4 regions of the Streptomyces sp. NPDC006368 genome follow, and region 4 is predicted to be linked to each of the others. Evidence: riboswitches for the same ligand, from Rfam matches in the RefSeq annotation. Region 4 holds a riboswitch; each other region holds the start of a gene.
What was found. Region 4 has a riboswitch for cobalamin ahead of ABZZ38_RS16735 (ribonucleoside-diphosphate reductase subunit alpha). Riboswitches for the same ligand answer to the same signal wherever they lie in the genome.
Positions count from the first base shown of each region.

Region 1 (5,599 bases), on a different contig from region 4:
CTCCTTGTCGAGGCGTGCCGACAGTTCCTTGTCCTCGCCGCCGACCGTGATGGTCACTTGTCCTCCAGCTCGCCCTCGGTCTCCAGGAACACCTGCCGCAGTCGCTCCAGCACCTGCGGGTCCGGCTTGGCCCACATGCCGCGCGACTCGGCCTCCAGGAGCCGCTCGGCGATGCCGTGCAGCGCCCAGGGGTTGGCCTCCTGGAGGAACTCCCGGTTCTGCGGGTCCAGTACGTACGTCTCGGTCAGCTTGTCGTACATCCAGTCGGCGACGACACCCGTCGTCGCGTCGTACCCGAAGAGGTAGTCGACGGTCGCGGCCAGCTCGAAGGCGCCCTTGTAGCCGTGGCGGCGCATCGCCTCGATCCACTTGGGGTTGACCACGCGGGCGCGGAAGACGCGGGAGGTCTCCTCGACGAGGGTGCGGGTGCGGACGGTCTCGGGGCGGGTCGAGTCGCCGATGTACGCCTCGGGGGCGGTGCCCTTCAGCGCGCGGACGGTCGCCACCATGCCGCCGTGGTACTGGAAGTAGTCGTCCGAGTCGGCGATGTCGTGCTCGCGGGTGTCGGTGTTCTTGGCGGCCACCGCGATGCGCTTGTACGCGGTCTCCATCTCGTCGCGCGCGGGGCGCCCTTCGAGGCCGCGGCCGTAGGCGTAGCCGCCCCACACCGTGTACACCTCGGCGAGATCGGCGTCGGTGCGCCAGTCGCGCGAGTCGATCAGCTGGAGGATGCCCGCGCCGTACGTGCCGGGGCGGGAGCCGAAGATGCGGGTGGTGGCGCGGCGTTCGTCGCCGTGCTCGGCGAGGTCGGCCTGCGCGTGCGCCCGTACGTGGTTCCGGTCCGCCGGCTCGTCGAGGGAGGCGGCGAGGCGCACGGCGTCGTCGAGGAGCCCGATGGTGTGCGGGAAGGCGTCGCGGAAGAAGCCGGAGATGCGGAGGGTGACGTCGATGCGGGGGCGGCCCAGCTCGGCGAGCGGGATGGGCTCCAGTCCGGTGACGCGGCGCGAGGCGTCGTCCCAGACGGGGCGGATACCGAGGAGGGCGAGGGCCTCGGCGACGTCGTCGCCGGCGGTGCGCATCGCGCTCGTGCCCCACAGGGACAGGCCGACGGAGGTGGGCCAGTCGCCGTTGTCGGTGCGGTACCGGGTCAGGAGCGAGTCGGCCAGGGCCTGGCCGGTCTCCCAGGCCAGGCGCGACGGCACGGCCTTGGGGTCGACCGAGTAGAAGTTCCGGCCGGTCGGCAGGACGTTGACCAGGCCGCGCAGCGGGGAGCCGGAGGGCCCGGCCGGGACGAAGCCGCCGTTCAGGGCGTGGACGGCGTGGTCCAGCTCGTCGGTGGTGGCGGCCAGGCGCGGGACGACCTGCCGGGCGGCGAAGTCGAGGATGTCGGCGACGGCCTCGCCGTGGCCGGCGGCGACCGTGGCGACGGCGGCCGGGTCCCAGCCGGCGTCCTCCATCGCCTCGACCAGGGCGCGGGCCGTGGCCTCGGCCGCGTCGGCGGTGGTGCGGGTGGCGGCGGACTCGTCCAGGCCGAGGGCCTCGCGCAGGCCGGGCAGGGACTGGGTGCCGCCCCAGATCTGGCGGGCGCGCAGGATCGACAGGACCAGGTTGACGCGCTCGGGGCCGGTGGGGGCGCCGCCGAGGACGTGCAGACCGTCCCGGATCTGGGCGTCCTTGACCTCGCAGAGCCAGCCGTCGACGTGGAGGAGGAAGTCGTCGAAGCCGTCGTCGTCCGGCCGGTCCTCCAGGCCCAGGTCGTGGTCCAGCTTGGCGGCCTGGATGAGCGTCCAGATCTGGGCGCGGATCGCGGGCAGCTTCGACGGGTCCATGGAGGAGATCTGCGCGTACTCGTCGAGCAGCTGCTCCAGGCGCGCGATGTCGCCGTAGCTGTCGGCGCGGGCCATCGGCGGCACGAGGTGGTCGATGAGCGTGGCGTGGGCGCGGCGCTTGGCCTGGGTGCCCTCGCCGGGGTCGTTGACCAGGAACGGGTAGATCAGCGGGATGTCGCCGAGGGCGGCGTCGGGACCGCAGGCCGCGGACAGGCCCGCGTTCTTGCCGGGCAGCCACTCCAGGTTGCCGTGCTTGCCGAGGTGGACCATGGCGTCCGCCCCGAAACCGCCGTCCTCGCGCGAGGCCGCGATCCAGCGGTAGGCGGCCAGGTAGTGGTGGGAGGGCGGCAGATCGGGGTCGTGGTAGATCGCGATCGGGTTCTCGCCGAAGCCGCGCGGCGGCTGGATGAGGATGAGCAGGTTCCCGCGCCGGAGGGCGGCGAGCACGATGTCGCCGTCCGGGTCGCCCTCGGCGGTACGGGAGCGGTCCAGGAACATCTCGCCGGGCGGCGGCCCCCAGTGCCGCTCGACGTTCTCACGCAGCTCCTCGGGGAGCGTGGCGTACCAGCGCTTGTAGTCGGCGGCCGGGATGCGGACCGGGTTCCTGGCCAGCTGCTCCTCGGTGAGCCATTCCTGGTCGTGGCCGCCCGCCTCGATGAGGGCGTAGATCAGCTCGTCGCCGTCGCCGGACGCGAGGCCCGGGACCTCCTCGTCACCGAAGTCGTACCCCTCCTCGCGGAGCCGGCGCAGCAGCGCGACGGCGGAGGCGGGGGTGTCGAGGCCGACGGCGTTGCCGATGCGGGAGTGCTTCGTCGGGTACGCGGACAGGACGAGCGCCAGGCGCTTGTCGGCGTTCGGGATGTGGCGCAGCCGGGCGTGGCGTACGGCGATCCCGGCGACGCGGGCGGCGCGCTCGGCGTCGGCGACGTACGCCGGGAGGCCGTCGGCGTCGATCTCCTTGAAGGAGAACGGGACGGTGATGAGGCGGCCGTCGAACTCGGGGACGGCGACCTGGCTGGCGGCGTCGAGCGGGGAGAGACCCTCGTCGTTCTCCTCCCACGCGGAGCGCGAGCCGGTCAGGCACAGGGCCTGGAGGACCGGTACGTCCAGGGCGGCGAGCGCCCCCGCGTCCCAGGCTTCCTCGTCCCCGCCGGCCTGGGCCTCGGCGGGCTTGGTGCCGCCGGCGGCCAGGACGGTGGTGATGACGGCGTCGGCGCCGCCGAGCTGGTCGAGCAGCTCCGGCTCGGGTGCCCGCAGGGACGCCACGTACAGCGGCAGGGCCCGCGCGCCGGCGTCCTCGATGGCGTCGCACAGGGTGTGGACGAAGGCGGTGTTCCCGCTCATGTGGTGGGCGCGGTAGTACAGCACGGCGACCACCGGGCCGGTGGTGTTCTTCCGGTCGCGCTCCAGGGGGCCCCAGGTGGGGGCGGCGGCCGGGGGCTCGAAGCCGTGGCCGGTGAGCAGGACGGTGTCGGACAGGAAGCGGGCGAGCTGCTCCAGGTTGGCCGGGCCGCCGTGGGCGAGGTAGGCGTGCGCCTCGGCCGCGATGCCGATCGGGACGGTGGACGTCTCCATGAGCTGGGCGTCGGGGGCCTGTTCGCCGGTGAGGACGACGAGCGGCTTGCCCGTCTCGCGCAGTACGTCCAGGCCCTCCTCCCAGGCGCGGATGCCGCCGAGGAGACGGACGACGACGAGGTCGGCGCCGTCGAGGAGGCCGGGGAGGTCTTCGAGCGTGGTGCGGGCGGGGTTGGCGAACCGGTACGCGACGGGGCCGCCGGCCGCGCGGGCGCTGAGCAGGTCGGTGTCGGAGTGCGACAGCAGCAGGATCGTGGCCGCGGGGGCCGGGGCGGGCGTCGCCTCGGGCGTGGTCGCGTGCGTCATGGCGTGCGCAGGCCTTCCTCGGGGTGTCCGCGCCCCGGGTGGTCGTAGGACGGCGGGAGTTCCTGACTCGTCCGGTTTCCGCCCGGACTCACAGTGGCGGGACCGCGCCGGAATCTCACCGGGCTTCCTCCCTAGGGCCCTGGGACCCTGTGCCGTCTGCATAGTAGAGGCTGCGCGTATGCTCGCCGCCATGCCGCCCAGCTCACCAAAACCCCAGGACCGGGGTGAAGCACACATACAGGACCGTGTCCGGGACCGCGGTGACGCCTGCCCCGGTGCGCTGCGGCTGCACCGGGCCGACGACGGGGCGCTGGCCCGACTCCGCGTCCCCACCGGTGTACTGACGCCGCGTCAGGTAACGGTGCTGGCCGACGCGGCGGACCGCCTGGGCGACGGGCACCTCTCCCTCACCTCGCGGGGCAACATCGAGCTGCGGGGGCTCGGGGAGGGGTGTGGAGCCGGCCTCGCCGAACTGCTGCGGGCGGCCGGACTGCTGCCCGCGTCCGAACGGCACGAGCGGGTACGGAACATGGTCGTCTCACCGCTCGCCGGGGCGGACGTGCTGGCCTGGGCCCGGCGGCTGGACGAGCTGTTGTGCGGCGCGGACTGGACGACGGGGCTGTCGGGCCGGTTCCTCTTCGCCGTCGACGACGGGCGCGGGGACGCGGCGGCGCTCGCCGCCGATGTGACCTTGCTCGCAACCCCGGACGGCGGCGCCCTGCTCCGGGTCGCGGACCGGACGTACCGCGTCGCCGCCGCCGACGCGCCGCGCGCCGCGCTGGCGGCGGCGGAGGCGTTCCTCGCGGCGGCCCGGGATGCGGGCACCGGCGCGTGGCGGGTGCGGGAGCTGCCACCGGGGCAGGACGTGGACGTGACGGAACACCTGCGGCGGGCGGCCCTCACGGCCGAACCCGTACCGGACGCCGCGCTCCCGCCCGGCGGGCCCACCCCGCCGGGCGTCCTCGACGACCGCACCGTCTCCGTCCTGGCCCGGCTCGGGCGCGTGACGACGGACCGGTTCCGCGCGCTGCTCCCCGCCGACGAGGTTCGGGTCACCCCGTGGCGCGGCTTCGTGCTGCCGGGCTTCCCGGACCGGGCGGCGGCCGAGGCGCGGCTGGCGGAGCTGGACGCGGCCGGGTTCCTCACCCGCGCCGACTCCCCCTGGGTGGGGGTGACCGCGTGCACGGGCCGCCCCGGCTGCGCGAAGTCGCTCTCCGACGTGCGGGCGGACGCGCGCCCGCTCGCCGGGAGTCCGGGGCTGCCGGTGCACTGGTCGGGCTGCGCGCGCCGGTGCGGCCATCCGCAGGGGGCGTGGGTGGACGCGGTGGCGACCGCCGGCGGCGACTACGAGGTGACGACCGTGACGCGCGACGCGTGAACCGTGCCGCGCGGACCGTACGCGCACCCAGTGACCGTGAACCCGTGACCGTGAATCCGTGACCGTGAACCGGTGACCGTGAATCCGTGACCGTGACTCGTGACCGTACGAAGAGATGAGCGAGAGCAGAGTGTTTGACTACGAGAAGGACGGGGCGGAGATCTACCGCCAGTCCTTTGCCACGATCCGCGCCGAGGCGGATCTCGCGGGCCTGCCGGCCGACGTCGGCCAGGTCGCCGTGCGCATGATCCACGCCTGCGGCATGGTCGACCTCGTCCGCGACCTCGCCTACACCCCGCGGGTCGTCGCCCGCGCCCGCGAGGCGCTGCGCGCCGGGGCGCCGGTCCTGTGCGACGCGCAGATGGTCGCGAGCGGCGTCACCCGCAAGCGGCTGCCCGCCGACAACGACGTGATCTGCACGCTCTCCGACCCGTCCGTGCCGGCGCTCGCCGCCGAACTGGGCACCACGCGCAGCGCCGCCGCGCTGGAGCTGTGGCGCGACCGCCTCGAA
Region 1 covers NZ_JBEXQK010000002.1:208,528-214,126, forward strand. Annotated here, with positions in the region: gene ABZZ38_RS02825 (GNAT family N-acetyltransferase) at 1-57, opposite strand, end outside; gene cobN (cobaltochelatase subunit CobN) at 54-3,710, opposite strand; cobalamin riboswitch at 3,744-3,882, opposite strand; gene ABZZ38_RS02835 (cobalamin biosynthesis protein CobG) at 3,901-5,088, shown strand; gene ABZZ38_RS02840 (precorrin-8X methylmutase) at 5,204-5,599, shown strand, end outside.
Region 1: linked by a shared signal. The riboswitch ahead of cobN (cobaltochelatase subunit CobN) and the one ahead of ABZZ38_RS16735 (ribonucleoside-diphosphate reductase subunit alpha) in region 4 are both predicted to bind cobalamin.

Region 2 (5,599 bases), on a different contig from region 4:
GAGCATGTTCTCGGCCAATTCGTCCGTTCCGTACAGGGCGTACGGGGCGACGCGGACGGGGCCGCCGAGGGCGGCGGTCATGTAGTGGATCGGCGGGAGCTCGGTGACCAGGGTGGAGACCGCGGTGGCGTGCACGGCGTGGGTGTGGACGACGGCTCCGGCCGGGGTGTGGCGGTAGATCTCCAGGTGCATGGGGAGCTCGCTGGTGGGGGTGAGCGTGCCGCGCAGCCGTGTGCCGTCGAGGTCGACGGCGGTCGTGTCGGCGGGGGTGAGCCGGTCGTAGGGCACACCGCTGGGGGTGACGAGGATGAGGTCTCCGACCCGTACGGAGACGTTTCCGGAGGTGCCGACGACCAGCCCGTCCGTCACTGTCCTGCGAGCGGTGGCCACCAGGGCGTCCCACGCCTGCTCGATCGCCCGCTCGATCGCGTCCTGTGTCATGCGCCGATCCTGTCAGCCCGTCCCGCGACGGCGGTCACGGCAGGGTGACACTTGTCTCTTCCGTGGGCCGGCGCCCCGGTCGGGAAAGTACGCGAAGCGGCAGCAAACCGGCTTCCCGGGCCCATGGGGCAAGGGATCGGGCCGCCCGCCCCTCGGAGGGCCGTGACGGATCCGGAACGCCGGACACCACGACGCCCGCGTCAGTTCACCTTCCGTTCACTCAGGTTGCTTACGTTCGCCGAGCCACTGACGTCGAACGATTGCCTGGGTAAATGGAACACATCACGCTGCTGCTCGCCATTGTGGTCGTGACAGCTCTAGTGTTCGATTTCACGAACGGTTTCCACGACACCGCCAACGCGATGGCGACGACCATCTCGACCGGCGCGATGAAGCCCAAGACGGCGGTGGCCATGTCCGCCGTGCTCAACCTGGTCGGCGCCTTCCTGTCCGTCGAGGTCGCCAAGACGATCTCCAGCGGACTGGTCAACGAGGACGGCATCCAACCCGAAGTGATCTTCGCGGCGCTCGTCGGCGCCATCCTCTGGAATCTGCTGACCTGGCTGGTCGGCCTGCCGTCCAGCTCCTCCCACGCCCTCATGGGCGGCCTGATCGGCGCGACCATCGCCTCGGTCGGCCTGTCCGGCGTCAACGGCGGCGTCGTCGTCACCAAGGTCCTCATCCCGGCCATCGCCGCGCCGCTGGTCGCCGGCCTCGCCGCGATGCTCGCCGCCCGCCTGACCTACAAGGCCGGCGCGCACGTCCACGAGAAGACCGGCCGCAAGGGCTTCCGCGCCGGTCAGATCACCTCCGCCGGTCTGGTCTCCCTCGCCCACGGCACCAACGACGCCCAGAAGACGATGGGCATCATCACCCTGGCGCTGGTCGCCGCCGGCGCCCTCGCCCCCGGCTCGAACCCGCCGGTCTGGGTGATCGTCTCCGCCGGTCTGGCCATCGCGCTCGGCACCTACCTGGGCGGCTGGCGCATCATCCGCACCATGGGCAAGGGCCTCACCGACCTCCAGCCGCAGCAGGGCTTCGCCGCCCAGACCAGCGCGGCGGCCGTCATCCTCGCCTCGTCCAACCTGGGCTTCTCGCTCTCCACGACGCACTCCTGCTCCGGCGCCGTGATGGGCGCGGGCCTCGGCCGCAAGGGCGGCGTGGTCCGCTGGTCCACCGCCACCCGGATGTTCGTCGCGTGGGGTCTGACCCTGCCCGCCGCCGGTCTGGTCGCCGCCGCCTCGGAGTTCGTGACCAAGCAGGGCGACTGGGGCGTCGCCGTCGTCGCGGTCTTCCTCGTCACCTCCTGCGCCGCGATCTGGTTCATCTCCCGCCGCCAGGTCGTCGACCACACCAACGTCAACGAGGTGGAGACCGACGCCGAGCCCGCGGGCGTCGTGACCACCGCCATCGCGGCCGTCACCCCGCCGCCGGCCGGCACCGTCACGGCCACCTCCGACGACCTCAAGGCCACCATCCCGGCTCCGGTCGGCGAGGCCACCCCGGTGGCCGCCGGCTCGGCGTCCACCACCCAGGCTCCCGCCGCCACGGTGTAAGGAAAGAACAGCATGAAGATCGACTGGGCAGCTCTCGGCTCCGTCTTCGGTGTCAGCCTCCTGGCCACCGTCGCACTGGTGGGCCTGTTCACCCTCGGCATCATCGGCCTCTCCAAGCAGGAGACGGCCTCGGCGAGTGGGGGCACCGCGGTCATGGCCCGCACCGGCGCCTACGCGTGCTTCGCGCTGTGCGCCGCGGCGGTGGCGTACGGAATCTTCCTGATCGTCACCTGACCCCGGCACGTCCACGGCGCCCCCGGAACGGTTCTCCGCTCCGGGGGCGCCGTCGTGCGCACCGGCGTGCCGGGCGTGCGCCGTGTGTGTCTCGGCACACCCTCCCTCCGCAGGTCAACGGCGAGTTGACGGGCGTTCGCGGGGCGTGGTGGACTGCCGGGGCCATTACGGCGGCAGGAGAGAGGAAGCCGGTGAGAATCCGGCGCGGTCCCGCCACTGTGAGTCCGGCCCCGGCCGGATGAGTCAGGAACTTTCGCCGCCGGTCACGTCGAGCCAGGGCGCGGACCCTGAGTGAGGACATTGCGCCATGTCAGGCTGCCTTCCCGCTGCGTCGAGAGCCGTACGTCCCCGAGGTCTGCGAACCGTGTCGGCCTGCTGATCCGATGCGTAGCGACCATGTCTTCGCCTGTGGCGCCGCCGCCGGGCTCGCCGCCGACCTCCTCCTCGCCGACCCCCGCCGCGGGCATCCCGTGGCCGCCTTCGGCCGCGCCGCGGGGTGCGTGGAGGGCGTGCTGTGGCGCGACCACCGCGCGTGGGGCGCGCTGCACGCCCTGGTGTGCGCCGGGGGTGCGGCCGGTGCGGCGGCGCTCGCGGCCCGGGCGGTACGCGGACGGCGCGCCGCCTCCGTCGCGCTGACCGCCGCCTCCGTCTGGGCCGTCGTCGGCGGTACCACGCTGGGCCGCGAGGCCCGCGCCATCGGCGGCGCGCTCGCGGCGGGCGACCTGGAGGTCGCCCGGGAGCGGCTGCCTCATCTGTGCGGGCGCGACCCGCAGTCCCTGGACGGACCCGGCATCGCCCGCGCGGTCGTCGAGTCCGTCGCCGAGAACACCTCCGACGCCGTGGTCGGCGCGCTCGTGTGGGGCGCGATCGGCGGCGTCCCCGGCCTCGTCGCCTTCCGGGCGGTGAACACCCTGGACGCGATGGTCGGTCACAAGTCGCCGCGCCACCGCCGCTTCGGCTGGGCCTCGGCCCGGCTCGACGACCTGGCCGGCTGGCCCGGCGCCCGCCTCACGGCCGCCCTGGCGGCGGTGGCGGGCGAGGACACCCGCGGCGCGGTACGGGCCTGGCGCGCCGACGCCGCGAAGCACCCGAGCCCCAACGCGGGGCCCGTGGAGGCGTCCTTCGCGGGCGCCCTGGGCGTACGGCTCGGGGGCACCCTGTCGTACGGCGGGCGCGTCGAACACCGGCCCGTCCTCAACGCGGGGGGCCGGGCCGTCGAGGTGGCGGACATCGAGCGCGCGGCGCGGCTGTCGCGCCGGGTGACCGCCCTCACGCTCGCGGTGTGCGTGGGTGGGCGACTGGTCCTGGGGGCCGTGAAGGCCGGGAAGCGGAGGCGTACATGAGGGGTGGGGGGCTGCTCGTCGCGGGCACCACGTCCGACGCGGGCAAGAGCGTCGTCACGGCCGGCATCTGCCGCTGGCTGGTGCGGCAGGGTGTGAAGGTCGCGCCGTTCAAGGGACAGAACATGTCCCTCAACTCGTTCGTGACGCGCGAGGGCGCGGAGATCGGTCGCGCCCAGGCCATGCAGGCGCAGGCTGCGCGGGTCGAGCCGACCGCGCTGATGAACCCGGTGCTGCTCAAGCCGGGCGGCGACCGGTCCAGCCAGGTCGTGCTCATGGGCAAGCCGGTGGGCGAGCTGAGCGCGCGCGGCTACCACGGCGGCCGGCAGCAGGCGCTGCTGGGCACGGTCGTCGAGTGCCTGCAGGAGCTGCGCGACACGTACGACGCGGTGATCTGCGAGGGCGCGGGCAGCCCGGCGGAGATCAACCTGCGCCGCAACGACATCGTCAACATGGGCATCGCGCGGGCCGCGCGCTTCCCCGTCGTCGTGGTCGGCGACATCGACCGGGGCGGGGTGTTCGCCCAGTTCTTCGGGACGACGGCGCTGCTGGCGCCCGAGGACCAGGACCTGATCGCGGGCTACCTGGTCAACAAGTTCCGCGGTGACGTGACGCTGCTGGAACCGGGGCTGGACATGCTGCTCGGCCTGACCGGCCGCCGCACCTTCGGTGTCCTGCCGTACGCGCACGGCCTCGGCATCGACGAGGAGGACGGCCTGCGGGTGTCCCTGCGGGGTGCCGTACGGGAGTCGGTCGTCGCGCCGCCGGTCGGCGAGGACGTGCTGCGCGTCGCCGTCTGCGCCGTACCGCTGATGTCGAACTTCACCGACGTGGACGCGCTGGCCGCCGAGCCGGGTGTCGTGGTGCGGTTCGTCGACCGGCCGGAGGAGCTCGCCGACGCCGACCTGGTCGTCCTGCCCGGCACGCGCGGGACGGTGAAGGCGCTGGCGTGGCTGCGCGAGCGGGGCCTGGCGGACGCGATCGCCCGGCGGGCCGCCGAAGGCCGTCCCGTGCTGGGCATCTGCGGCGGCTTCCAGGCGCTGGGCGAGCACATCCATGACGACGTCGAGTCCCGGGCCGGTGCGGTCGACGGGCTCGGACTGCTGCCGGTACGGGTGCGGTTCGCGCCCGGGAAGACCCTCGCGCGGCCGGTCGGCGAGGCCCTCGGTGAGCCGGTCGAGGGGTACGAGATCCACCACGGCGTCGCGGACGTACGGGGCGGGGAGACGTTCTTCTCCGATGACGCGGGACGCAGCCTGGACGGCTGCCGCGTCGGGGCCGTCTGGGGCACGCACTGGCACGGCTCGCTGGAGAGCGACGGCTTCCGGCGGGCGTTCCTGCGGGAGGTCGCCGCGGCGGCCGGCCGGCGCTTCGTCCCGGCGCCCGACACGTCGTTCGGCGCGCTGCGCGAGGAGCAGCTGGACCGGCTCGGCGACCTGATCGAGGAGCACGCGGACACCGGCGCGCTCTGGAAGCTCATCGAGCAGGGCCCCCCGTCAGGACTTCCCTTCATCGCACCCGGAGCGCCTTCATGAGCACTGCCCCCCATTACCCCTTCACCGCGATCGTCGGCATGGACGACCTGCGGCTCGGGCTGCTGCTGAACGCGGTGTCCCCGGCTGTCGGCGGCGTCCTCGTACGCGGTGAGAAGGGCACCGCGAAGTCGACGGCGGTGCGTGCCCTCGCGGCGCTCATGCCCGACGTCGAGGTCGTCGCGGGCTGCCGCTTCTCGTGCCCGCCCGACTCCCCCGATCCGGCGTGTCCGGACGGGCCGCACGAGGCGGCGCCGGGTGTCGCGCGCCCGGCCCGCATGGTCGAGCTCCCCGTCGGCGCGTCCGAGGACCGGCTCGTGGGCGCCCTGGACATCGAGCGGGCCCTCGCGGACGGGGTGAAGGCGTTCGAGCCGGGTCTGCTGGCGGACGCGCACCGCGGGGTGCTGTACGTGGACGAGGTCAACCTGCTCCATGACCACCTGGTGGACCTCCTGCTGGACGCCGCCGCCATGGGCGCCTCCTACGTCGAGCGGGA
Region 2 covers NZ_JBEXQK010000003.1:273,882-279,480, reverse strand. Annotated here, with positions in the region: gene ABZZ38_RS04785 (class II aldolase/adducin family protein) at 1-441, opposite strand, end outside; gene ABZZ38_RS04780 (inorganic phosphate transporter) at 714-1,997, shown strand; gene ABZZ38_RS04775 (hypothetical protein) at 2,010-2,231, shown strand; cobalamin riboswitch at 2,372-2,506, shown strand; gene ABZZ38_RS04770 (cobalamin biosynthesis protein) at 2,615-3,574, shown strand; gene ABZZ38_RS04765 (cobyric acid synthase) at 3,571-5,106, shown strand; gene ABZZ38_RS04760 (putative cobaltochelatase) at 5,103-5,599, shown strand, end outside.
Region 2: linked by a shared signal. The riboswitch ahead of ABZZ38_RS04770 (cobalamin biosynthesis protein) and the one ahead of ABZZ38_RS16735 (ribonucleoside-diphosphate reductase subunit alpha) in region 4 are both predicted to bind cobalamin.

Region 3 (5,599 bases), on a different contig from region 4:
ACCGGCTCCTCGTCTGCCGACGGGCCCGAGGGTCCCCAGGGTCCCGAGGGCGCCAAGCGACGGGCCGCCGCCCCGGCCACGCTCCGATCGCGGTCAGGCCCTGGCGGTGAGCATGGCGGGGCGCCACCCGGGCCGTGCCCCCGCCCTCGACGCGTCGGACACAGAACACGCGACCAAGGGGGCATGCACACGGCCGCCGCTACCCCGATACTGAACCCTGGCCGACCGACCACCACGCCACCGACAGCACCTGACGCCCCATCAGCCCGGTCGTGAAAACCCTGTTCAGGGCTCCTCGAAATACCTGCTGGGAGATACGTTGAGAATGCTCATCAATGTCCCCGAGACCGTCGTCGCCGACGCCCTGCGCGGGCTCGCGGCGGCGCATCCCGAACTCACCGTCGATGTGGAGCACCGGATCGTCGTACGGCGGGACGCTCCCGTCGCCGGGAAAGTGGCGCTGGTCTCCGGCGGCGGTTCGGGACATGAGCCGTTGCACGCCGGGTTCGTGGGGCCCGGGATGCTGACGGCGGCCTGTCCCGGTGAGGTGTTCACCAGCCCCGTGCCGGACCAGATGGTGCGGGCGGCCGCCGCCGTGGACAGCGGCCAGGGGGTGCTGTTCGTCGTCAAGAACTACACCGGGGACGTCCTGAACTTCGAGATGGCCGCGGAGCTCGCCGAGGACGAGGGCGTGCAGGTCGCCAGGGTGCTGGTCGACGACGATGTGGCCGTGGCGGACAGTACGTACACCGCGGGGCGGCGCGGCACCGGGGCCACGCTGTTCGTGGAGAAGATCGCGGGCGCGGCGGCCGAGGAGGGCGCGCCGCTGGAGCGGGTGGAGGCGATCGCCCGGCGGGTCAACGCGAGTTCGCGCAGTTTCGGGGTCGCTCTGAGCGCGGTCACCACCCCCGCGAAGGGAAGTCCGACGTTCGACCTGCCGCCGGGCGAACTGGAGTTGGGCATCGGCATCCACGGTGAGCCCGGGCGGGAGCGGCGGCCCATGATGACGTCGGGGGAGATCGCCGACGTCGCGGTGGACGCGGTACTGGAGGATCTGCGGCCGGGCGGACCGGTGCTCGTGCTGGTCAACGGAATGGGCGCGACTCCCCTGCTGGAGCTGTACGGGTTCAACGCCGAGGTGCACCGGGTGCTGGGCGAGCGGGGCGTACCGGTGGCCCGTACGCTCGTCGGCAACTATGTGACGTCACTGGACATGGCCGGCTGCTCGGTCACCCTGTGCCAGGCGGACGAGGAGCTGCTGCGTCTGTGGGACGCCCCGGTGCGAACCGCGGCTCTGCGGTGGGGGCGGTGACCGCGGTGACGCTGGACACGGACTTCTTCCGGCGCTGGATGACGGCGACGGCAGCGGCCGTCGACCGTGAGGCGGACCGGCTGACCGAGCTGGACTCGGCGATCGGTGACGCGGATCACGGGGCGAACCTGCAGCGCGGCTTCGCCGCGGTGGTCGCGACCCTGGACACGGAGGATCCGGCCGCCCCCGGGGCGGTGCTCATGCTCGCGGGACGGCAGCTGATCTCGACGGTGGGCGGCGCGTCGGGGCCGCTGTACGGGACGCTGCTGCGGCGCGCCGGCAAGGCCCTCGGTGATTCCCCGGAGGTGACGGCGGGGCAGCTGGCCGAGGCGCTGCGCGGGGGTGTGGCCGCCGTGGCCCGGCTCGGCGGGGCGAAGGCCGGGGACAAGACGATGCTGGACGCGCTGGAGCCGGCCGTCGAGGCGATGGGCGCGGCGGCCGACGGGCAGGAGGGCGGGTCGCCCGCCGGTGAGCCGCCCGCCGAGTCGGCCGCCGGATCGCCCGGGGCGGCGTTCGCGGCAGCCGCGCGGGCGGCCGAGGAGGGCGCCCGCGCGACCGTGCCGATGCAGGCCCGCAAGGGCAGGGCCAGCTACCTCGGTGAGCGCAGTGTCGGGCATCAGGACCCCGGCGCCACGTCCTCGGCGCTGCTGATCGCGGCACTGGCGGAGGCGGCCCGGTGAGCGGGGACGCGGTGAGCGCGCCGGTCGGCATCGTGCTGGTCTCGCACAGCGCGGCGGTCGCCGCCTCCGTCGCCGAACTGGCCCGGGGCCTGGCGGGTGGCGGACCCACCGCGCCCGTCGCCGCGGCGGGCGGGACCCCGGACGGCGGGCTCGGTACCAGCGCCGAGCTCATCGCCGAAGCGGCGGCCTCCGTCGACGGCGGGGCGGGCGTGGCCGTCCTCGTGGACCTCGGCAGCGCCGTACTGACGGTGAAGGCGCTGCTCGCGGAGGGCGACGAACTTCCCGACGCCACGCGACTGGTGGACGCGCCGTTCGTGGAGGGCGCGGTGGCCGCGGTGGTCACCGCGTCGGCCGGCGGGGACCTGGACGCGGTGGTGGCCGCCGCGTCCGAGGCGTACGGCTATCGCAAGGAGTGAGGCGCGGCCACGGGGTGGAGCCGGGCGGTGCGCCGGTGCGCGGGTTGTGATGTACCTGGTCAACGCACTAGTGTCGCAGGGCCTTGGTGTACGGGAAACCGGTGCGGTACCGGTGCGGCCCTCGCCACTGTGATCGGGAAGTCCGGCTCCATCCTTCGGGAAGCCACTGGAACGCCGCGGGAGACCGCGGTGTCCGGGAAGGCGGAGTCGCGGCGGCATGACCCGTCAGCCAGGAGACCGGCCAGGGCGCGTTGTCCATCCACGAGGTGCTGGAGAGGGTCTCCCCGTCATGCATATCGCCGAGGGCTATCTGCCCCCTGCTCACGCGGCCGCCTGGAGCGTCGCGGCCGCCCCCTTCGTCGTCCACGGTGTGCGGGCCCTGAGCCGGGAGGTCAAGGCCCATCCCGAGTCGACTCTTCTGCTCGGCGCGTCCGGTGCCTTCACCTTCGTCCTTTCCGCCCTGAAACTGCCGTCGGTGACGGGCAGCTGCTCGCATCCGACCGGCACGGGCCTGGGCGCGATTCTGTTCCGGCCGCCGATCATGGCGGTGCTCGGCACCATCACGCTGCTGTTCCAGGCTCTTTTGCTGGCGCACGGGGGGCTGACCACGCTGGGCGCCAACGCCTTCTCCATGGCGGTCGTCGGCCCCTGGGCCGGCTTCGGCGTGTACTGGCTGCTGCGCCGCTTCGGAGTACCGCTGATGGTGAGCGTGTTCTTCGGGGCGTTCGTGGCCGACCTGTCCACGTACTGCGTCACCAGCGTGCAGCTGGCGCTGGCCTTCCCCGACCCGAGCAGCGGTTTCCTCGGGGCGCTGGGCAAGTTCGGCTCCATCTTCGCGGTCACGCAGGTGCCGCTGGCGGTCAGCGAGGGCCTGCTCACGGTCCTGGTGATGCGGCTGCTGATCCAGTCCAGCAAGGGTGAACTGACCCGGCTCGGGGTGCTCCTCCGGGGCGGCCGCAAGGGCGAGAAGAAGGAGGCCGTGGCGTGATGAGCCGTAACGCCAGGATCAACGCGCTGCTGCTTCTGGTCGTCGTGGCGCTGGCCGTCCTGCCGCTGGCGCTGGGGATGGGCGACCACAAGGAGGAGCCGTTCACCGGGGCCGACGCCCAGGCCGAGACGGCGATCACCGAGACGCACCCCGACTACAAGCCGTGGTTCAGCCCGCTGTACGAGCCGCCCTCGGGTGAGATCGAGTCGGCGCTGTTCTCCCTGCAGGCCGCGCTGGGTGCCGGCGTGCTGGCGTACTACTTCGGTCTGCGCCGGGGACGCCGGCAGGGCGAGGAGCGGGCGCTCGCCGGCGCGCGGGACCCCGGCCGCGGCGAGTAGCCGCGGATGCTGCCCATCGATGTGGCGGCGCACAGCAGTCGCTGGCGCCGCCGTCACCCGTGTGAGAAGGCGGTGCTGGGCTTCGGCCTGACGCTCCTGGCGGTGTGCCTGCCGCCGTGGCCCGGCGCGGTGCTGGTGGCCGGCGCCTCCCTGGCCGTCCTGCTCGGCCCGGCGGACGTCGCGCCGCGGCAGCTGTGGCGGGCGTGGCGCGTCCCGCTCGGGTTCTGTGTGACGGGCGCGGTTCCGCTGCTGTTCCAGGTGGGCGGGGCGGGCGGCTTCGTGACGCTCGCGCCGGACGGGCCGGCGCAGGCGGGGCAGTTGCTGCTGCGGACGTCGGCGGCCTCGCTCGGGGTGCTGCTGTTCGCCTTCACGACGCCGGTCTCCGACGTGCTGCCGCGCCTCGTACGGGCAGGGGTGCCCGCGCCGGTCGTCGACGTGGCGCTCGTGATGTACCGGATCGCCTTCCTGCTGCTGGACGCGGTGCGGCGGATCCGACAGGCGCAGGCGGCGCGGCTGGGGCTGACGAGCCGGGCGGCCACCTGGCGGTCGCTGGCGGGCCTGGGCGCGACGGCGTTCGTGCGCGCCTTCGACCGGGCGGCGCGGCTCCAGACGGGGCTGGCCGGGCGCGGTTACGACGGCACGCTGCGCGTGCTGGTGCCCGGGGCCGCGGTGGACCGGCGGTTCCTGGGTCTGACCGGGGCGCTGCTCACGGGGCTCGTCGCCCTCACCCTCGTACTCGAAAGGTTCCTGCCGTGAATCGTGACGCCGTCGTGGAACTCATCGGTGCGGGATACGCGTACGAGGACGGCCCCGCCGTGCTGTCGGGCATCGACTTCGCCGTACCGGAGGGGCGTGCGATCGCCCTGCTGGGCCGCAACGGCAGCGGCAAGACGACGATGCTGCGGCTGCTGAGCGGCGGCCTGCGATGCGCGAGCGGCCGGCTGCGGCTGCGCGGCGAGGACGTGTCGTACGACAGGAGGGGGCTGACCCGGCTGCGGACGACGGTGCAGCTGGTCGTGCAGGACCCCGACGACCAGTTGTTCGCCGCGTCGGTGGGGCAGGACGTGTCGTTCGGGCCGATGAACCTGGGGCTGGCGGAGGCGGAGGTACGGGAGCGGGTGCGCGAAGCCCTGGAGGCGCTGGACATCACGGCGCTCGAGGACCGGCCGACGCACCTGCTGTCGTACGGGCAGCGCAAGCGGGCGGCCATCGCGGGCGCGGTCGCGATGCGGCCCCGGGTGCTGATCCTGGACGAGCCGACGGCGGGCCTGGACCCGCACGGTCAGGAACGGCTCCTCGACGTGCTGGACCGGCTGCGCGCGTCCGGGACGACGGTCGTGATGGCCACGCACGACGTGGACCTCGCGCTGCGGTGGGCGGACGACGCGGCGGTGCTGACCCCGGACGGGCTGCGCACCGGCCCGGTCGCCGACCTGCTGGCGGACGGCACCCTGCTGGACGCGGCCCGGCTGCGCCGCCCTTGGGGGATGGCGGTGACGAACGTGCTTCGCGCCCACGGCCTGCTGGGCGCGGACGCCCCGGGGCCGCGTACGGCGGAGGAACTGGAGCGGTGGGCGACGGCGGTGCGGGGCACGTAGGGGCTTCGCCGACCGCCCGCGGCGGTGGTGGCGGCGGCGGCGAGCCTGGCTCCTGTACGGAGGCCTTGGAGGCCATGGAGTCCATGGAGTCCAGGTGGTTCGAGGCTGTCGTCTGCGCGAAGGGCTGTGGCCGTACGTAGCGCAGGTCACCCCCCGATCTTTATGCAACTTGTTGCACAAGGCGTCCGGCGTCGTCTACAACTGGGGCGACGACATCGCGCGAGGAGGCGCCCCATGACTGCGACCCGGCCCCCGACCCCGTACCCG
Region 3 covers NZ_JBEXQK010000018.1:108,373-113,971, reverse strand. Annotated here, with positions in the region: gene dhaK (dihydroxyacetone kinase subunit DhaK) at 320-1,312, shown strand; gene dhaL (dihydroxyacetone kinase subunit DhaL) at 1,351-1,992, shown strand; gene dhaM (dihydroxyacetone kinase phosphoryl donor subunit DhaM) at 1,989-2,408, shown strand; cobalamin riboswitch at 2,448-2,669, shown strand; gene ABZZ38_RS16420 (energy-coupling factor ABC transporter permease) at 2,698-3,396, shown strand; gene ABZZ38_RS16415 (energy-coupling factor ABC transporter substrate-binding protein) at 3,396-3,734, shown strand; gene cbiQ (cobalt ECF transporter T component CbiQ) at 3,741-4,490, shown strand; gene ABZZ38_RS16405 (ATP-binding cassette domain-containing protein) at 4,487-5,332, shown strand; gene ABZZ38_RS16400 (NADPH-dependent 2,4-dienoyl-CoA reductase) at 5,567-5,599, shown strand, end outside.
Region 3: linked by a shared signal. The riboswitch ahead of ABZZ38_RS16420 (energy-coupling factor ABC transporter permease) and the one ahead of ABZZ38_RS16735 (ribonucleoside-diphosphate reductase subunit alpha) in region 4 are both predicted to bind cobalamin.

Region 4 (5,599 bases):
CCGCGGTCCCGCTCGCCTGGGACGTGGCGGTGACGCTCACCGCCAGCTGGCAGAAGATCTTCTCGGCGGACCCGCGGGTGGGCTTCTTCGCCCAGCGGGACAAGTACCAGGCGGGCATCGACTCCGGGCAGGTGCTGCCCCCCGCGAAGTCGATGGACGACATGCACACCGTCGTCACCAACTCCACGGTCGACGGCGTCCTTTCCGCCCTCTTCGCCCTCCTCATCATCGTGGTGATCGCGGACGCGGGGCGGGTCTGCTTCAAGGCGGTCACCGACCCGGCCGGCGTGAAGCTCTCCGAGGTTCCGTACACCGAGTCGAAGCTGGTCGCCCCGGCCGGGCTGTTCCCCACGGCGGAGGAGAAGGCCGAGCTGGTGGCGGCCGGGGTCGGCCCCGAGGGCGGCATCCGCAAGGACGGCATCCGCACGGACGGCGGCACCGGTGACGAGGTGCCGGCCGGGACCGGCTCGGCGTGAGGCCGTCCGTGGCCGCGCGGCCGGGGAACCGGCTGCGACGCGCGGTGGCCTGGGTCCGCTGGTACGTGCGCGAGGTGTCCGGCGAGACGGTGTACGACAAGTACGTCGCCCACGCCCGCTCCCGCGACCCCGAGGCCGAGGTCCTGACCCGGCGCGAGTTCGAACGCAGGCGCACCGACGCGCGGGAGGCGGACCCGCGCGACGGGTTCCGCTGCTGCTAGGGAGTGTCTGCAAAGGTGCGTCGTCCGACCGCCAGGCAGACGGAGCTTTGCCGACACGGCTTAGGGACGCCCCTGGGCGAGTGACCGAACGACGGGCCGCCGTAATTCCGGAGACGGAAATACGGCGGCCCGTCGCCGTGCGCGTCCACACTCGGACCATGGACATCACGATCAGAGCGGTACGGCCGGAGGAGCACGGCACGCTGGGCGAGGTCACCGCCCAGGCGTACCTCGGAGACGGGCTGCTGGCCTTCGGCGACAGCGATGAGTACCTGATCGAGCTGCGGGACGTGGCCCGGCGGGCCGCCGAGGCGGAGGTGCTGGTGGCCGTCGGCCAGGCGGAGGGGACGGAACGGGTGCTGGGCGGTGTCACGTTCGCCCGGGCCGGCCGGCCGTGGGCCGAGCTCGCGCGGGACGGCGAGGCGGAGATCCGGATGCTCGCGGTGGCGAGGGAGGCGCGGCGGCGCGGCGCCGGGGAGGCGCTCGTACGGGCGTGCGCGGACCGGGCCCGGGCGACGGAGGGATGCCGGCGGCTGGTGCTCTCCTCGCAGCAGGCGATGCACGCCGCACACCGCGTGTACGAGCGGCTCGGGTTCGTCCGCACGCCGGAGCGGGACTGGCGGCCGATCCCCGGCGTCACGCTCCACACGTACGCGCTCGCGCTCTGACTTGTGTCCGCCGACACAAGATGTGGGGGGTGGTCCACGGGCCGCCCCCCACATGTATGCTCATCTCGCTGTCGCCGCAGGGGAATCCGGTGCGAATCCGGAACTGTCCCGCAACGGTGTATTGGTCTGCCTTTGCGCACCCATGAGTCCGAAGACCTGCCGACGGTGCGTCCGGCCATCCGGCCCGGGCGCCGAGACGTCCGGGCCTCGCGGAATGGGCCGGTGGACGCGGTGCGTGCGCCCCTGTGCCCGGGCGCGTCCCCGCTCCCCCGCCCCGCCCGCCGGTGGCCCCGAGCCGAGCGAGGGAGAGCCCCCACGTGACCATCGCGCCAGCCGATCCGGCCACAGCCAGGGACGCGGAGACCGATGGACCCGGGACCGTGCTGCTGCGGGTCCTGACGGACCTCACCGCCGATCTGCCCGACACCGACCCCGGCCGGGTCGCCGCCGCCGCGCTGCGCGGCCGGCACGCCGGGTCGGACGAGGCGGAGCTGCGGGAGCTCGCCACCGAGGCCGCCGCCGGGCTGATCTCCGAGGACCCGGCGTACTCACGGCTCGCGGCCCGGCTGCTGACCCGGACCATCGCCGAGGAGGCGGCGGGCCAGGGAGCGGTGTCGTTCTCGGCGTCGGTGGCCGTCGGTCACCGGGAGGGCCTGATCGCGGACCGTACGGCCGCGTTCGTACGGCTCCACGCTCCCCGGATGGACGCGCTGATCGACCCCGCCGGTGACGACCGGTTCGGCTACTTCGGGCTGCGGACGCTGTACTCCCGCTACCTGCTGCGGCACCCGATCACCCGCAAGGTCATCGAGACGCCGCAGCACTTCATGCTGCGCGTGGCCGCCGGGCTGGCGGAGGACGACAGCGTGCGGGCACTGGAGGAAGTGGCGGCGCTCTACGGCCTGATGAGCCGGCTCGACTACCTGCCGTCCTCGCCGACGCTGTTCAACTCCGGTACCCGCCACCCGCAGATGTCGTCCTGCTACCTGCTGGACTCGCCGCTGGACGAGCTGGACTCGATCTACGACCGCTACCACCAGGTCGCGCGCCTGTCCAAGCACGCGGGCGGCATCGGCCTGTCGTACTCGCGCGTCCGCGCCCGGGGTTCGCTGATCCGTGGCACCAACGGCCACTCCAACGGCATCGTGCCGTTCCTGAAGACGCTGGACGCCTCGGTGGCGGCCGTGAACCAGGGCGGGCGGCGCAAGGGCGCGGCGGCCGTGTACCTGGAGACGTGGCACGCGGACATCGAGGAGTTCCTGGAGCTGCGCGACAACACGGGCGAGGACGCGCGGCGTACGCACAACCTGAACCTGGCGCACTGGATCCCGGACGAGTTCATGCGCCGGGTCAACGCCGACGCCGAGTGGTCGCTGTTCTCGCCGGCCGACGTGCCGGAGCTGGTCGACCTGTGGGGCGAGGAGTTCGACGCCGCGTACCGCGCCGCCGAGGCCAGGGGCCTGGCCCGCAAGACCATGCCGGCGCGTGACCTGTACGGCCGGATGATGCGGACGCTGGCCCAGACCGGCAACGGCTGGATGACGTTCAAGGACGCCTCCAACCGTACGGCCAACCAGACCGCCGAGCCGGGCCACACGGTCCACTCCTCGAACCTGTGCACCGAGATCCTGGAGGTCACGGACGACGGTGAGACGGCCGTGTGCAACCTGGGTTCGGTGAACCTCGGCGCGTTCGTGGCCGGCGGGGACATCGACTGGGAGCGGCTCGACGAGACGGTCCGTACGGCGGTGACGTTCCTCGACCGGGTCGTCGACATCAACTTCTACCCGACCGAGCAGGCCGGGCGGTCGAACGCCAAGTGGCGCCCGGTGGGCCTGGGCGCGATGGGCCTGCAGGACGTCTTCTTCCAGCTGAAGCTGCCGTTCGACTCCCCCGAGGCGCGTGCCCTGTCGACGCGTATCGCCGAGCGGATCATGCTGGCGGCGTACGAGGCGTCGGCCGACCTCGCCGAGCGCAACGGCCCGCTGCCGGCCTGGGAGAAGACCCGGACGGCGCGCGGGGTGCTCCACCCCGACCACTACGACGTGGAGCTGAACTGGCCGGAGCGGTGGGCGGCCCTGCGCTCCCGCATCGCCGAGGTCGGCATGCGCAACTCCCTGCTCCTCGCCATCGCGCCGACCGCGACGATCGCCTCGATCGCGGGCGTGTACGAGTGCATCGAGCCGCAGGTCTCCAACCTGTTCAAGCGCGAGACGCTGTCGGGCGAGTTCCTCCAGGTCAACTCCTACCTGGTGGCCGAGCTGAAGCGGCTCGGCGTGTGGGACGCGCAGACCCGCGAGGCGCTGCGCGAGTCCAGCGGCTCGGTGCAGGGCTTCACCTGGATCCCGGCCGAGGTGCGCGAGCTGTACCGGACGGCGTGGGAGATCCCGCAGCGCGGCCTGATCGACATGGCGGCGGCGCGGACGCCGTTCCTGGACCAGTCGCAGTCGCTGAACCTGTTCCTGGAGACGCCGACCATCGGCAAGCTGTCGTCGATGTACGCGTACGCCTGGAAGCAGGGGCTGAAGACGACGTACTACCTGCGTTCGCGCCCGGCGACCCGGATCGCCCGCGCCGCCCAGGCGTCCGCCCCCGTACCCGCCCAGCAGGTGTCCGAGCCCGACGCCGTCGCCTGCTCCCTGGAAAACCCCGAGTCCTGCGAGGCCTGCCAGTAATGAGCTCCACCGAGAAGAACCTGCTCGACCCGGGCTTCGAGCTGACCCTGCGTCCGATGCGCTACCCGGACTTCTACGAGCGCTACCGGGACGCCATCAAGAACACCTGGACCGTGGAGGAGGTCGACCTCCACTCCGACGTGGCCGACCTCGCCAGGCTCACCCCGGGTGAGCAGCACCTGATCGGCCGGCTGGTCGCGTTCTTCGCGACGGGCGACTCGATCGTCGCGAACAACCTGGTCCTTACGCTCTACAAGCACATCAACTCGCCCGAGGCGCGGCTGTACCTGTCGCGGCAGCTGTTCGAGGAGGCCGTGCACGTCCAGTTCTATCTGACGCTGCTCGACACCTACCTGCCCGACCCGGAGGACCGCGCGGCGGCGTTCGACGCCGTGGAGAACATCCCGTCCATCCGCGAGAAGGCGCGGTTCTGCTTCCGCTGGATGGACTCGGTGGAGAAGATCGACCGGCTGGAGACGAAGGCCGACCGCCGCCGGTTCCTGCTGAACCTGATCTGCTTCGCCGCCTGCATCGAGGGCCTGTTCTTCTACGGGGCCTTCGCGTACGTGTACTGGTTCCGTTCGCGCGGTCTGCTGCACGGCCTGGCGACCGGCACCAACTGGGTGTTCCGCGACGAGACGATGCACATGAACTTCGCGTTCGAGGTCGTGGACACCGTCCGCAAGGAGGAGCCCGAGCTCTTCGACGACGAGCTCCAGCAGCAGGTGACCGACATGCTGAGGGAGGCCGTGGATGCGGAGCTGCAGTTCGGCCGCGACCTGTGCGGGGACGGCCTGCCGGGCATGAACACCGAGTCGATGCGCCAGTACCTGGAGTGCGTCGCCGACCAGCGCCTGACGCGCCTGGGGTTCGCCCCGGTGTACGGCTCGGAGAACCCGTTCTCGTTCATGGAGCTCCAGGGCGTCCAGGAGCTGACGAACTTCTTCGAGCGCCGCCCGTCCGCCTACCAGGTGGCGGTGGAGGGCTCGGTCGACCTCGACGAGGACTTCTGACCGTGGTCGCCACGCGGTGGGCGGCGTGCGCCGCCGCCGCGGTGACCGCCGCCGCGGGCCTGGGCATCCGGTCCGCGGCGGCGGGCGCCGTCGCGAAGTACGCGGGTGACGCGCTCTACACCGTGCTGGTGGTCGCGCTGGTGGTGCTGGTGGCGCCCCGGCTGCGGCCGTGGGCCGCCGCCGGGATCGCCCTCGGTTTCTCGTGTGCGGTGGAGCTGTTCCAGCTGACGGGTGTCCCGGCCGCACTGGCGGCTCACAGCGTGGCGGCCCGCCTGGTCCTGGGCACGTCGTTCAACGCGCCGGACCTCTTCTGGTACGCGGTGGGCGCGGGGGCGGGCGGGCTGGTGCTGGGTGCCGCCGGGCGCTCGGCGCGGCGCAGCTGACGGTCGATGGCCCGCTCCCGGGCGTGCCCGATGAGCGAGGGAAGCAGAAGAAGGACGAGTATTCCGGTGACGACGAGGTAGTCGAGGATTGCGTTCATGTCCTCCACTGTCGCCGTCCCGCACGAGGAAAGTCAGTGGCAGGACTGTCATCAACCATCGAATT
Region 4 covers NZ_JBEXQK010000019.1:53,137-58,735, forward strand. Annotated here, with positions in the region: gene ABZZ38_RS16720 (carbon starvation CstA family protein) at 1-476, shown strand, start outside; gene ABZZ38_RS16725 (YbdD/YjiX family protein) at 473-697, shown strand; gene ABZZ38_RS16730 (GNAT family N-acetyltransferase) at 856-1,365, shown strand; cobalamin riboswitch at 1,379-1,544, shown strand; gene ABZZ38_RS16735 (ribonucleoside-diphosphate reductase subunit alpha) at 1,683-4,040, shown strand; gene ABZZ38_RS16740 (ribonucleotide-diphosphate reductase subunit beta) at 4,040-5,053, shown strand; gene ABZZ38_RS16745 (DUF2809 domain-containing protein) at 5,056-5,436, shown strand.